3 regions of the Agrobacterium sp. 6Ca8 genome follow, and region 2 is predicted to be linked to each of the others. Evidence: predicted binding sites of a transcription regulator. Region 2 holds the regulator's gene; each other region holds the start of a gene.
What was found. Region 2 encodes PhoB, which activates phosphate uptake and scavenging genes when phosphate is short. Its sites were predicted from a motif close to TGTCATNNANCTGTCAT; they were not measured.
Positions count from the first base shown of each region.

Region 1: ACZ5A6_RS04715 (esterase-like activity of phytase family protein) is a predicted target of PhoB. The motif match lies at 2,262-2,278, and genes of this name have one in related genera.
Region 3: ACZ5A6_RS04170 (DapH/DapD/GlmU-related protein) is a predicted target of PhoB. The motif match lies at 2,966-2,982, and genes of this name have one in related genera.

Region 1 covers NZ_AP026433.1:939,423-944,216, forward strand. Annotated here, with positions in the region: gene lon (endopeptidase La) at 1-1,409, shown strand, start outside; gene hupB (DNA-binding protein HupB) at 1,698-1,973, shown strand; gene ACZ5A6_RS04715 (esterase-like activity of phytase family protein) at 2,332-4,530, shown strand; gene ACZ5A6_RS04720 (hypothetical protein) at 4,739-4,794, opposite strand, start outside.
Region 2 covers NZ_AP026433.1:103,164-107,957, forward strand. Annotated here, with positions in the region: gene pstA (phosphate ABC transporter permease PstA) at 1-505, shown strand, start outside; gene pstB (phosphate ABC transporter ATP-binding protein PstB) at 520-1,335, shown strand; gene phoU (phosphate signaling complex protein PhoU) at 1,434-2,159, shown strand; gene phoB (phosphate regulon transcriptional regulator PhoB) at 2,191-2,874, shown strand; gene ACZ5A6_RS00505 (GcrA family cell cycle regulator) at 3,173-3,706, opposite strand; gene ACZ5A6_RS00510 (aspartate aminotransferase family protein) at 4,137-4,794, shown strand, end outside.
Region 3 covers NZ_AP026433.1:831,383-836,176, reverse strand. Annotated here, with positions in the region: gene ACZ5A6_RS04190 (adenylate/guanylate cyclase domain-containing protein) at 1-332, shown strand, start outside; gene ACZ5A6_RS04185 (esterase-like activity of phytase family protein) at 481-1,836, shown strand; gene ACZ5A6_RS04180 (YunG family protein) at 1,996-2,343, shown strand; gene ACZ5A6_RS04175 (hypothetical protein) at 2,518-2,832, shown strand; gene ACZ5A6_RS04170 (DapH/DapD/GlmU-related protein) at 3,020-3,652, shown strand; gene ppx (exopolyphosphatase) at 3,700-4,794, opposite strand, start outside.

The sequences.
Region 1 (4,794 bases), 840 kb from region 2:
TTGAATATCTGGCCGTGCAGGCTCGCGCTTCGAAGATCCGTGGCCCGATCCTGTGCCTCGTCGGTCCTCCCGGCGTCGGCAAGACTTCGCTCGCCAAGTCGATCGCCAAGGCGACCGGCCGCGAATATGTGCGTATGGCGCTGGGTGGTGTGCGTGACGAGGCGGAAATCCGCGGTCACCGCCGTACCTATATCGGCTCCATGCCGGGCAAGATCGTTCAGTCGATGAAGAAGGCCAAGAAGTCCAATCCGCTCTTCCTGCTCGACGAGATCGACAAGATGGGCATGGATTTCCGTGGCGATCCGTCTTCCGCACTGCTGGAGGTGCTCGATCCGGAACAGAACTCCACCTTCATGGATCACTATCTTGAGGTGGAATACGACCTGTCCGACGTGATGTTCGTGACCACGGCCAACACGCTGAACATTCCAGGTCCCCTGATGGACCGTATGGAAGTGATCCGCATCGCCGGTTATACGGAGGACGAAAAGCGCGAAATCGCCAAGCGTCACCTGCTGCCGAAGGCGATCAAGGAACATGCCCTGCGTCCGGAAGAGTTCTCGGTCAGCGATGACGCTCTGATGATCGTGATCCAGCAGTACACCCGCGAGGCGGGCGTGCGCAGCTTCGAGCGCGAGTTGATGAAGCTTGCGCGAAAGGCCGTGACCGAGATCATCAAGGGCAAGGTCAAGTCCGTGGAAGTCACCGCAGCCAATGTCCCGGATTATCTGGGCGTTCCGCGGTTCCGCCACGGCGAGGCCGAGCGTGAGGATCAGGTTGGTGTCGTCACCGGTCTGGCATGGACGGAAGTCGGCGGTGAGTTGCTCACCATCGAAGGCGTGATGATGCCCGGCAAGGGCCGCATGACGGTCACCGGCAACCTCAAGGAAGTGATGAAGGAATCCATTTCGGCAGCGGCATCTTATGTCCGCTCGCGCGCCGTGGACTTCGGCATCGAACCGCCGCGTTTCGACAAGAGCGACATCCACGTTCACGTTCCGGAAGGGGCTACCCCGAAGGACGGACCGTCTGCCGGTGTTGCCATGGCAACCGCCATCGTCTCCATCATGACCGGTATCCCGGTCTCCAAGGATGTGGCGATGACGGGTGAGATCACGCTTCGTGGTCGCGTGCTGCCGATCGGCGGCCTGAAGGAAAAGCTGCTTGCGGCGCTTCGCGGTGGCATCAAGAAGGTGCTCATCCCGGAAGAAAACGCCAAGGACCTGGCGGATATTCCTGATAATGTGAAGAACGAGATGGAGATCATCCCGGTGTCTCGCATGGGTGAGGTCATCAAGCACGCGCTGCTTCGCATGCCCGAGCCAATCGAGTGGGACGGCAGCATCGAAACGCCTGTTATCGCAACTGTCGACGGTGTCGACGAGGGCGGACAGACGATCGCACATTGATTGCCACGTCGTTGTGAAAGCCAGAATCGGTTTTCGCGACACCTGTGCATAGATTCAATGTGTTAGATGCCGAAAGGCGCGATGCTTCTTTGATGCTCGCAGAACTGGTGCGAAATTGGCACGTTTAAGGGAAAGGCCGGCAGAAATGTCGGCCTTTTTTGTGAAAAACCCCGCAGACCCCTTGTTTTTCAGGCGATTCCAGCGCTTTTGAGTTGCTGCGCGCGGATACAAACGTATTCTGCGCCGGCTTAATTTGAGTCGTTTCAAACCATTGAAAGGGGTGGAAACATGAACAAGAACGAGCTCGTCTCTGCTGTTGCCGAAAAGGCTGGTCTCACGAAGGCAGATGCTGCTTCCGCTGTTGATGCCGTATTCGAAACCGTACAGAACGAACTGAAGAGCGGTGGCGACATCCGTCTCGCTGGCTTCGGCAGCTTCTCCGTAAGCCGTCGTGAAGCCTCCAAGGGTCGTAACCCTTCCACGGGTGCTGAAGTCGATATCCCGGCTCGCAACGTACCGAAGTTTTCCGCAGGCAAGGGCCTGAAGGACGCCGTCAACTCGTAAGGTTTCCGAAAGGCCGTGACGTTCGGCGGCGGGCGGGCGGCTTTTCAGGTTCACGAGGAAACATGTTTTGACGCCCTGACGCCATCATGCCGGCACGTAAACCGGGCGGCTTTTCGAATTGCTTTTTCGGATGGCCCTTTTTTCGAACCGGCAAGATGTACTTGAAAGTAGGAGAGCGCGCCTGTGTAGCCTCCATCCGGTCACACGGCGCTCTGATACGCGGAATGTGCGCACGAACAGGAAAGCCCGGCCTTCATGGTCGGGCTTTTTGATTCCTCCGACAGGAAATGTCATGCCGCTGTCATGTCTCTGACGCAGAAGCCATAGGGTGTTTTTTTGGATCCAAGGGGGATTTATAATGGCGTTCCGACTTTCTCAGATGGCTTTGACTGCTGCTCTGCTCACGTCCGCGGCCTTTCCGGCTGCTGCCGAGCCGGTTTTCAACCGCATCGCATCTTTCCCGGTCGTAAAGAACCTGCCAGCGGACAAGGACGCGAAGGCCGTCACCTCAGCTGAAATCGTAACCGCCAGCGAAGATGGCAAGACGCTGGTCTATTCGGACAGCCCGCTTGGCGGCATTGGTTTCGTTGACATCACCGACGCGAAGGCACCCAAGGCTGGCGGCGCGTTGCTGCTGGAAGGCGAACCGACCTCGGTTGCCGTTGCTGGCACCAAGGTTCTGGCCGGTGTCAACACGTCCGAAAACCGCGCCAAGCCGTCCGGCAAGCTGGTGACGGTCGATATCGCCACCAAGAAGATTGAAGCGAGCTGCGATCTCGGCGGCCAGCCAGATTCTGTCGCAATTTCCCCGGACAAGACCTTCGCCGCCATCGCGATCGAAAACGAACGCGATGAAGAGGTGAACGAAGGCGCCCTGCCACAGATGCCCGCCGGTTATCTGGTGACGGTCGGTCTGAAGAACGGTGTTGCTGACTGCGCGACGCTGAAGAAGATCGACGTGACCGGCCTTGCCGAAATCTCCCCGGAAGATCCGGAGCCGGAATTCGTCTCGATCAATGCCAATGGCGAGATCGCGCTCACGCTGCAGGAAAACAACCACATCGTCATCATCGACGGCAAGACCGGTACGGTAAAGACGCATTTCTCCGCTGGCACGGTTGATCTGGAAGGCGTCGACACGAAGACGGACGGCCAGATCAAGTTCACCGACAAGCAGGAAGGCCGCAAGCGTGAGCCAGATGCCGTGAAGTGGCTGGACAATGACCGCATCGTCATCGCCAATGAGGGTGACTGGCAGGGCGGCGCGCGCGGCTTCACCATTTTCGACAAGACCGGCAAGCTTCTTTATGAAGCCGGTGCCACCCTTGAGCACGCTGCCGCCAGCATCGGCCACTATCCGGAAAAGCGTTCCAAGGCCAAGGGCATCGAGCCGGAAGGTCTGGAGGCGGCAACCTTCGATGGCCAGAAGTACTTCTTCGTTCTTGCCGAGCGCGCGTCTCTCGCTGCTGTCTACAAGGATACGGGCGGCACACCGGAACTGGTCCAGCTTCTGCCCTCGGGCATTTCGCCCGAAGGCGCCGTCGCCATTCCGTCGCGCAATCTTCTCGTCACTGCCAACGAAGCCGATCTCGTCGAAGATGGCGGCGCTCGCTCGCATGTCATGATCTATGAACGCGCAGAAGGCCAGATTGCCTACCCGCAGCTCGCGTCCGCCACCGTTGACGGCGCACCGATCGGCTGGGGCGCGCTCTCCGGTCTGGTGGGCGATGCTGAAAAGCCTGGCATCCTCTATGCCGTGTCCGACTCGGTCTATGGCAACCAGCCGTCGATCTACACCATCGACGCAACGAAGAAGCCCGCCACCATAACCAGCGCCCTGCGCATCAAGCGCGACGGTATCGCAGCCCAGAAACTCGACATCGAAGGCATTACGCTTGACGGTAAGGGCGGCTTCTGGCTGGCCTCGGAAGGTGACAGTGCCAAGCTCGTGCCCCACGCACTCTACAATGTCAGCGCCAAGGGCGAGATCAAGGCTGAGATCGCTCTGCCGAAGGAACTGCTGGCTGGCGAAACCCGCTTCGGTTTCGAAGGCGTGACCATGATCGGCAAGGGCGACAACGCGACGCTGTGGATGGCCGTACAGCGCGAGTGGGGCACGGACGAGAAGGGTGTCGTCAAACTCGTCTCCTACAATCCGAAGTCCAAGGAATGGGGCGCCGTGCGTTACCCGCTCGACAAGACCGAGGCAGGCTGGGTCGGCCTTTCTGAAATCGCCGCACAGGGCGACTATGTCTATATCGTCGAGCGCGACAATCAGGTCGGTGACAAGGCAAAGATCAAGAAGCTTTACCGCGTCGCGATCGCTGACCTGAAGCCGGGCAAGATCGGTGGCGAACTGCCGCTGGTGGCCAAGCAGGAAGCACATGATTTCCTGCCGGACCTCAAGGCCCAGACGAATGGCTATACCGTTGACAAGCTGGAAGGCTTCACCTTCGACAAGGCAGGAACGGCCTATGTCGTCACTGACAATGACGGCGTCGACGGATCTTCCGGCGAAACGCTGTTCTTTACCGTCGATCTAAAGGCGATCAACTGATCGGTCCGAATAGAATCGCAAATGAGAAAAGCCGGGCATAGCCCGGCTTTTTTGTGCGGCGGAAGAAACCCCGATCTGGGGAATGCCGATTCCCCACGATGAGTCGCATACCAGCCGTTAAAACCGGCATGGTCGCGTCGCTATCGCATAATCGAGGGTGTTATCCGGAGGACTTCCATGAATGTGCAGTGGACCAGATCGCTAGAGATCACCGCCCCATGGAATTCTTGCTTTTGGGAGTGCTGTCTTTTTCTGAGTCCTGCT
Region 2 (4,794 bases):
TGTTTACGGTCTGCTCGGTCTCTCCGTCTTCATCAACTTCATGGGCTTTCCACGCTCGGCCTCGCTGGTCGGCGGCCTCGTCCTGACGCTGATGACCCTGCCGACGATCATCATCGCCACCCGCGCTGCATTGAAGGCCGTGCCGCCGTCGATCCGCGCCGCCGCACTCGGTCTTGGCGCTTCCAAGATGCAGACGATTTTCCATCACGTCCTGCCGCTGGCAATGCCTGGCATTCTGACCGGCACCATCATCGGTCTCGCCCACGCACTGGGCGAAACGGCGCCGCTGCTTCTGATCGGCATGGTGGCATTCGTCGCGAACTATCCGACAACGCCTATGGATCCGTCCACGGCCCTGCCGGTGCAGATTTACATGTGGGCGAACGAAGCTGAGCGTGCCTTTGTCGAACGGACATCTGGCGCTATCATCATCCTGCTTCTGTTCCTCATTCTCATGAATGTTGGCGCAATCCTGTTGCGTCGCCGCTTTGAGCGGCGCTGGTAGAGGGAGCTAGAGCAATGAACATGTTGTCGGAAGCAGCAGTTGAAAAGGCGCTGGACAAGAAAATGAATGAAGTCTCATACAAGATGATCGGCAAGGATGTTTCGGTTTATTACGGCGAAAAGCGCGCGCTTTACGACGTGAACCTCAATGTCCGCGAAAACACGGTGACTGCACTTATCGGCCCGTCCGGTTGCGGTAAATCCACTTTCCTGCGCACCTTGAACCGCATGAACGACACGATCGACGGTTGCCGGGTCACCGGCAAGATCACGCTCGATACCGACGATATCTACGATCAGCAGATCGACGTCGTGGAACTGCGTGCCCGCGTCGGCATGGTGTTCCAGAAGCCGAACCCGTTTCCGAAGACGATTTATGAGAACATCGCCTACGGCCCGCGTATCCACGGTCTCGCCCGCAACAAGGCGGATATGGACCAGATCGTCGAGCATAGCCTGCAGAAAGCGGGTCTCTGGAACGAGGTGAAGGATCGTTTGCTGGAATCCGGCACGGGCCTCTCCGGTGGCCAGCAGCAGCGTCTGTGCATCGCACGCGCGGTTGCCGTCAGCCCGGAAGTGATCCTGATGGACGAGCCGTGCTCGGCGCTGGATCCGATCGCGACTGCGAAGGTCGAGGAACTGATCCACGAACTGCGCACCAACTACACCATCGTCATCGTCACGCACTCCATGCAGCAGGCGGCGCGCGTTTCCCAGCGTACGGCCATGTTCCATCTTGGTCATCTTGTCGAAGAAAACGAAACCGACAAGATGTTCACCAATCCGGACGACCAGCGCACGCAGGACTACATCATGGGCCGCTTCGGCTGATCCCCGGCCGGTGCTTTATCGTAACCGTACAAGACTGGTGCCTCTGCCGTGCCCCGCTGTTGGGCACGCGCATGCAGGCCAAGCCGGAGGAATAGACCATGACACAGACAACGACCCATTCGCATATCCTGTCTGCCTATGACGACGAACTGAAGTTTCTGACGCGCCGCATCGCCGAAATGGGCGGTCTTGCCGAGCAGATGTGCGGTGACGCCGTGCGCGCACTCGTCAATTCCGATGCTGCGCTTGCGCAGAAAGTCATTTCGGACGATACCATTCTCGACCACGCTGAGCGCGAAATCGGCGACAAGGCGATCGTAACCATCGCCAAGCGTCAGCCGATGGCGGCAGACCTTCGCGAGATCATCGGCACCCTGCGTATCGCCGCCGATCTCGAACGCGTCGGCGATCTTGGCAAGAACACGGCCAAGCGCGTTATCGCTGTCGCCGGCACCGGCGTTCCGCGCAAGCTCGCCCGCGGCATCGAGCATCTGTCCGACCTGGCGCTGGTGCAGCTCAAGGAAGTCCTCGACGTCTATTCCACGCGTTCCGCCGAAAAGGCCAATGCGATCCGTGAACGCGACGAGGAAATCGATGCCATGTACACGTCGCTCTTCCGGGAGCTTCTGACCTACATGATGGAAGACCCGCGCAACATCACCACCTGCACGCATCTTCTGTTCTGCGCCAAGAACATCGAGCGTATCGGCGATCATGCGACGAATATCGCAGAGACGATCTATTACATGACCACCGGCAGCCAGCCGGAGGGCGAGCGTCCGAAGGACGACAGTTCCAACACGCTTGGTTCGGTGACCGAGTAACAGACAAGCAGAAGCTTGCGGAGTTCAGCATATGGTGCCCAAGATTGCAGTTGTGGAAGACGAGGAAGCGTTGAGCGTCCTGCTTCGTTACAATCTCGAGGCTGAGGGATACGACGTCGACACGATACCCCGTGGCGATGAGGCGGAAATCAGGCTGCAGGAGCGCATTCCGGATCTTCTTATCCTGGACTGGATGTTGCCCGGTGTCTCCGGTATCGAACTGTGCCGGCGCTTGAGAATGCGGCCGGAAACGGAACGCCTGCCCATCATCATGCTGACGGCGCGTGGCGAAGAGAGCGAACGGGTTCGCGGTCTCGCTACCGGCGCTGACGATTATGTCGTCAAGCCGTTCTCGACGCCGGAACTCATGGCCCGGGTCAAGGCCATGTTGCGCCGGGCCCGTCCGGAAGTTCTGTCGTCGGTGCTCAAATGCGGCGATATCGAACTGGACCGCGAGACCCATCGCGTTCACCGCAAAAGCCGCGAAGTGCGCCTCGGCCCGACGGAATTCCGCTTGCTGGAATTCCTGATGACGTCGCCGGGTCGGGTGTTTTCCCGCTCGCAATTGCTGGATGGCGTCTGGGGTCATGATATCTATGTCGACGAGCGCACTGTCGATGTGCATGTCGGACGTCTGCGCAAGGCCCTGAATTTCTCGCACATGCAGGATGTCATCCGCACGGTGCGTGGTGCGGGATATTCGATGGAAGCCTGAGCGAAGCGAAACCAGATAGTTTCGCTGGCGAAGTAATGCACCAAAAAATCAGGAAGCCCGAAATCTGAAACGGTTTCGGGCTTTTTCAATATGAATATCCGCCAAACTCGATGCCATTGTCCGTTTTGACCGTAGGAGATCGGCGGCGCGTTGAAATCCGGATTGAAGGGTCACGCCCAATGGTAAGGGGAAAGTGTGAGGCCTGCCATCAAGCCGCCCAGAAAGCGGCTTTATTTTTGTCAAAAAAAACGGGCCCGAAGGCCCGTAATTTTTGAGTGCTGAATGCGTGCCGCAACACTCAAGCCTTGCGGCGTTCGCTCACCGGCTGGTAGGCGAGTTTCGCATGGAACTTGCAATAGGGCGAAGATTCCAGCGCTTCACAACCGCAGAAATGGAAGTCGTCCTTCAGCGGATCGCCAACCGGCCATTTGCAGGTGCGCTCGGTCAGTTCCGTCAGCGTCAGGCGACGGGAAATCGGCGTGACAACGTTCTTGGAAGGAACGTAATCGAGAACCTGCGCGGTCTCGATATCGATCTCCTCGTGCAGCGCCGTTGCCGCGTTCGAACGGGTGAGGATGCGCGCCGGAGCCGCGTTGACGCGACCTGCGAAAGTCGTCGCACGCGGTGCAGGGGCAGCGGTACGCTTCGGCGCGGAGCGTGCCGAAGTCACTGGACCGCCAGCCTTGACGCGTCCCGGCAGATTGAGACGATGGACCTTGCCGATCACGGCATTACGGCTGACGCCGCCCAGCTGCGCTGCAATCTGGCTGGCGCTAAGGCCCTCGGACCACAATTTCTTGAGCTTTTCGACTCGTTCGTCTGTCCAGTTCATGCCGCTTCTCCGCTTGTCGCGTGTATTTTCGGCAGAATCCCTCTCCGTCTCGCGCGCATGCCGCAAGCGTGGTTTCCGCCTGATTTTCGGTGACTAGTTCCGCCGCAATGCAGTCTAGTAATTAGCGATTAACCTAGTGCCAGCCCGACTCCGTGGCAAGAGTCGCGGGAATCATCTGGAATCGATTTTCCGGTTTTCCCCAACTTGCTGGCGTATTGAGTCTGAAAGGCAACACCTTGGGGCTGGCCCGCCGCCGCATACTAGTGCTTGAGAAGCCCGGGAAACGCTGACTTTTGTTGACATCGGCAAACGAAGTGACAATAGTGCCCCTGCCGCCGCAAGGCGGCATTTTGATTTTCAGGCGAGGGATAACCCCGCAAGCCTATTGACAACAGTTTGACAGCGCATCTGCGCAAGGAGTGATACAGCCATGGCCGAAGCCGGCGCGCCATTGTTTGATACGTTTTCAAGAGCCCCCCTGCGCTTCGAGCGCGGCGAGGGTGTATGGCTGTTCACGGAAAGCGGCGAGCGATATCTGGATTTTGCGGCCGGTGTCGCTGTCAACTCGCTGGGCCACGCCCATCCTCACCTCGTTGATGCGATCAAGACGCAGGCCGAGAAGGTCTGGCACGTCTCGAACCTTTATGAAGTACCGGGACAGGAAAAACTCGCCAGGCGCCTGACGGAAGCGACTTTCGCGGACAAGGTATTCTTCACAAATTCAGGCGCGGAAGCCCTGGAATGCGCCATCAAGACCGCCCGCCGTTATCACTATACCAAGGGCCATCCGGAGAAGTTCCGCATCGTGTCCTTCGAAGGCGCTTTCCATGGCCGTACACTGGCGACGATCGCCGCGGGTGGCCAGCAGAAATACCTCGAAGGTTTCGGTCCCAAGGTCGAAGGTTTCGATCAGGTTCCGTTCGGTGATGTCGATGCCCTCAAGGCCGTCATCACGGCTGAGACTGCAGCACTTCTGATCGAGCCCATCCAAGGCGAGGGCGGCATTCGCTCGCCCAGCAAGGAATTCCTGCAAATCCTGCGCGGATTGTGCGACGAGCACGGCCTGCTGCTGATTTTCGATGAGGTCC
Region 3 (4,794 bases), 730 kb from region 2:
CCATCGAGGACAAGCGCGACATGTGGCTCGCCCGTTTCGGTGAAGTGCCGCGCCTTCGCTTTGCGATTCATGGCGGGCCGGTCATAACAGCCGAAATCGGCGTCGATCACCACAAGATCACCTATTTTGGCGACACGGTGAACACCACTTCGCGGCTCGAATCACTGAGCAAGATGCTCGGCCATCCCGTGCTGATTTCGGCCGATCTCGCCCATCAGCTGGTGCTACCCAAAGGTGTGCGCAGCGAATATCTCGGCGAACATGCTGTCAAGGGACGCGGCCAGACGCTCGGCGTGTGTACGCTCAGCCAATATCAGGCCCCAGCCGCCTGAAAAACCCCTGAAAACAAACGGGTAGCTTCGTTTCCGAGGCCGCCCGTCATCAAAATTCATCAAAGCTTCAAACTGCAATCACCTGCCTGTCATGTGGCACCCCTATCGCCTCAGTCCTGTCTTCAACAGGCATTGAGGGGTCTCCACCATGAAGCATATTCTTTTCGCACCTTTCGCCGTTCTTGCGCTCGCAACCGCATCCCATGCAGAGCAGGAGTTTCCGGCAAAGCTGGTCTCGCACGCCATTCTGCCGGCCAACACCATCATCGCAGCACCTGCCGATGCGCCGGAATATCTCAAGACATCCGCCAAGTTCACGACAGCCGACCGCAAGCGCGCCGAGGGTCTCGGCACCGTGCCCGGCAAGGATGGCGTTCGCCCGACCGGCCTCTCCATGCCGTTCAACGGCCAGGCCATGCAGGGCTTTTCCGGAATCAAGGCCATGGCGGACGGCCGCTTCTGGAGCCTTTCCGATAATGGTTTCGGCTCGAAGCTCAACTCCAGCGACGCCATGCTGATGCTCCACCACATTAAATTCGACTGGGATGCCGGCAAGGTCAACGCGCTGGAGACCGTGTTCCTTTCCGACCCGGACAAGAAAGCTCCCTTCCCCATCGTCATGGAAGGTTCGACCAAACGTTACCTGACGGGCGCCGACTTCGACGTCGAATCCATTCAGCCCGTTGCCGACGGCTTCTGGGTGGGCGAAGAGTTCGGTCCCTACATCCTGAAATTCACCCGCGACGGCAAGCTGACCGACGTCATCGCCACCAAGGCCGGCGATATCGAGGTGAAGTCCCCGGATCATCCGACCCTGGCACTGCCCGGCAACCCCACGCAGAAATTGCCCGCTTTCAACCTGAAACGATCAGGTGGTTATGAAGGCATGGCGCTCTCCAAGGACGGCTCGAAGCTTTACGGCCTTCTCGAAGGCCCGCTCTACACCGCCGAAGGTCAGGTCGAAAAGACCGAAGACGGCTCAACCGCCCTTCGCATCATCGAGCTCGATACCGCCAAGAAGGAATGGACAGGCCGCACCTGGCTCTACCCGCTGGCGCAAGGTGGCGAAGCCATCGGCGATTTCAACATGCTGGACGAGAGCACCGCGCTGGTCATCGAGCGTGACAATGGCGCCGGCACCGCCGACAAGGCCTGCGCCGACCCGAAGAAGCCGGATGTAAACTGCTTTGCCGTACCTTCCAAGGTCAAGCGCATCTACAAGATCGAATTCAACGACGCCAATGCCGGCAAGGCAGCACGCAAGATCAGCTATATCGACCTGCTGAAGATCTCCGATCCTGATAACAGGAAGCGTCAGGGCGGCGGCAACGGTTTCTACGACATGCCGTTCGTCACCATCGAGAATGTCGACCGTGTCGACGCCACCCATATCATCGTCGGCAACGACAACAACCTGCCCTTCTCGGCCGGTCGTGCGCTGGACAAGGCTGACGACAACGAGTTCGTCCTGCTGGAAGTCAAGGACCTTCTCGACGCGAAGTAAGGAAAAGGGTGCCGGAATTCGTTCCGGCACCGTCAGCGCATCGGCGCAATCTCAACTGAACGGAGCGTTCCTGCGGCCTGAAAAAGGAAGCGAGGCGCTCCGTTACTGTACCGACCCAACCTGACCCGGAACCCGGTTCCGAAACAGGAAAGACCCGTCATGCAGGACAATGCCGAACGACTGTATTACGCCCTGAGGAAAAGCTGGTCGCTCGAAACCAGCAGCCTGTGGTCGAGGGAAAACCCAGCCAGGGGGCAAGGCGGCGTTACAGCTCTGGTGGTGCAGGATATTTTCGGTGGCGACCTCGCCAAAACCGTCGTTAGCGGCGCCGACCATTTCTACAATATCGTCAACGGCACCCGCTGGGATTTCACCTTCACCCAGTTCGATATTCCGGTCGGTTACGAGGACAGGCCCGCCACCCGCACGGAGGCGATGGCAAGGGCCACGCCCCTGCAATATGCCTATCTCAGCGCCTGTATCAGGAAGGCGCTGGGGCACGGTTGAATAATAACGGCTTGTAGCGAGGCGACCGGTTTGTCTCGGCGACAAACCGATTTCGGTCTGTCGTGTTTTTCGTTTGCGGTTCAAATCCACAACTTCAGCTTCTCCTCTCAAAGCAGACACAATCCATGGCATAGTACCGCAGGTAACGAGGTGTGCCGAGAGGAGAGTTGTGCGATGAGTGAGAGCTGCCAGGTCCTGACGCCCGCCGAACGGCAGGTTCAGGATATATTGCAACAGACAGAATCGGCGATGGTGTCCACTATTTTCGCAGCGCTTGAGCGTGCAAGCAAACAGACTGCTGTCGAACTCCAGTCAATCGGGTCTGAAATACAGCCACCGCCTCATGACTATTTTGCCGCTGTCGCACACCAGCAGCTTTTCCTGCTGTTATGCGGAGCCAACCTGGAAACATTCGAGGGCGGAGATCCCGAAGTCGCGCGTCACATCATTCAGAATGCCCAAAACATATCCGATCATTACTGGAAGTAAAAAAGCTGCGACCGCGGATGGTTCCGGCGGCTGACCGCGCTGTATGAAGCCAGATTTCGTTCCACGCAAAGCGCGCACACGATCTGCATTTCAAAAGGATATCTGGCCTAATCGGCTTGCCTTCGCAATTTCACGTCATATGCCCTTCATAGTCGCCGGTTACGCAGGCCGAAATCCGGAGACAGGCATGCACTCAACCGCACAACTCAATCGCCCCAAGCTCGCAGAGACAGTTATCCATTCGACGGCAAGCATAAGGGACTCGAACATAGGTAGCTGCTGCGAAATTTTGGCCGATACCTCTCTACACAACGTCGAACTCGGGAATTACTCCTACCTCGGACCCCGTTGTATTGTCGGTGATGCGACAATCGGGAAATTCTGCGCTATTGCCGCGGACGTCAGGATTGGCGCACCGAACCATCCAATGGACCGACCGTCCATGCACCGTTTCAGCTACTGCCCGGAATATTACGCTACAGAGGCGGTGCGCGACGACGCTTTTTTCGATCGCCGCAAGGAGGATCGCGCCGTCATCGGTCACGATGTCTGGATCGGTCACGGGGTCATCGTGCTGCCGGGCGTGAAGGTTGGAGACGGCGCCGTGCTTGCAGCAGGCGCGGTCGTCACCAAGGACGTGCCGCCCTACACCATCGTCGGCGGTGTTCCCGCGAAGATCATTCGCGAGCGGTTTTCGCAAACCGTGGCGGGGAAGCTTGCCAAAATCGCCTGGTGGGACTGGCCCTTCGAGACGATCATGGCGCGGCTAGCCGACTTTCAATCAAGCGATATCGACGCCTTTTGTCAGCGCTGGTCCTAGTATAGCCCCACAACTGCCTGCGGTGCCAAATGGCCGGCGTCTGCCCGTTACTCGAACACAAACGCCAACCGCTTGCCCGTCAGTTTCGCCAGTTGCTGCAGGCGTCCGTCCAGACGCTCGCCGGCAAAATCGCAATAGGCGTGTGGTACGACGAATTCCAGATCCAGATCCGGATTGATGGATTTGCGGAATTTCAGGTGATCGACGACACCGGGCATGGAGGCTGAGAAGAGATAAACGACGCGCAGCAGGCCGCCGAGCAACTTGCCTAGTTCCAGCAAGCGGTCACCTGCCATGGCGGCGAGCGGCTGTGTGGTGCCGTTGTCGTTCAACCCTTCGAAGCGGTAATAATTGGCAAGCGCAATATAAGCGCGGCCCGGATGGGTGATCGCCACGAAGGAGGAGTGGGCGATGATGTTGAGCGCCTGGAGGCCGCGATAGTCCGGATGTGCACGCCAGCTGATATCGGCCAGAAGGCAGGCCGCCTGCCGGTAACGGCTTTCCTCTTCCGTCTCCTCGATGCCGAAGACCGGAAAGGTGCGGCCGCTCCAGTCGGCCAGTTCGCGCGCATGTTCGGGCGAACGGGCACGCAGAATGGCAAGCTCGTCGGCCGTGACCAGCAGCGGGTCGGTATCCCGCTCTGCTTCCGTCAGCAGCGAATAAAGATAACCTTCGCGCACGCCCTGCGCCGAGAAGGCGATCGTTGCCGGCTTCATCGCCTTTAGAACTTCACGCATGGCGATGGCGCCGAACGGCAGAAGCGAACGGCGGTTCTTGGAGACCGCCTGCCAGGCCGGGTCCTTGCTGTCCCTGGAGACGATGACTTCTTCCAGAAAATTCAGCATTTCCGCCAGCGGCAATTCATATCCCTGCATCATGTGCAGCGGATAACCCGTGATCTCCATGTGCAGCTTGGCGATGTTTCGCCACGTGCCGCCCACGGCATAAAAGGTACGCCCCTCGCCGGCCGCCAGCAGCTTTGCGAAGGATTTGACGTGCTTGCGGGCAATGGTCGTCGCCTTCTCCAGCGAGCCATCCGATTGCTCCGACAACCGAAGGCCGCCGAGCGGCAGGGTGATGCCCTCGCCGCAGTTCTTGCCCTTGATGTCGATGAGTTCCAGCGAACCGCCGCCAAGGTCGCC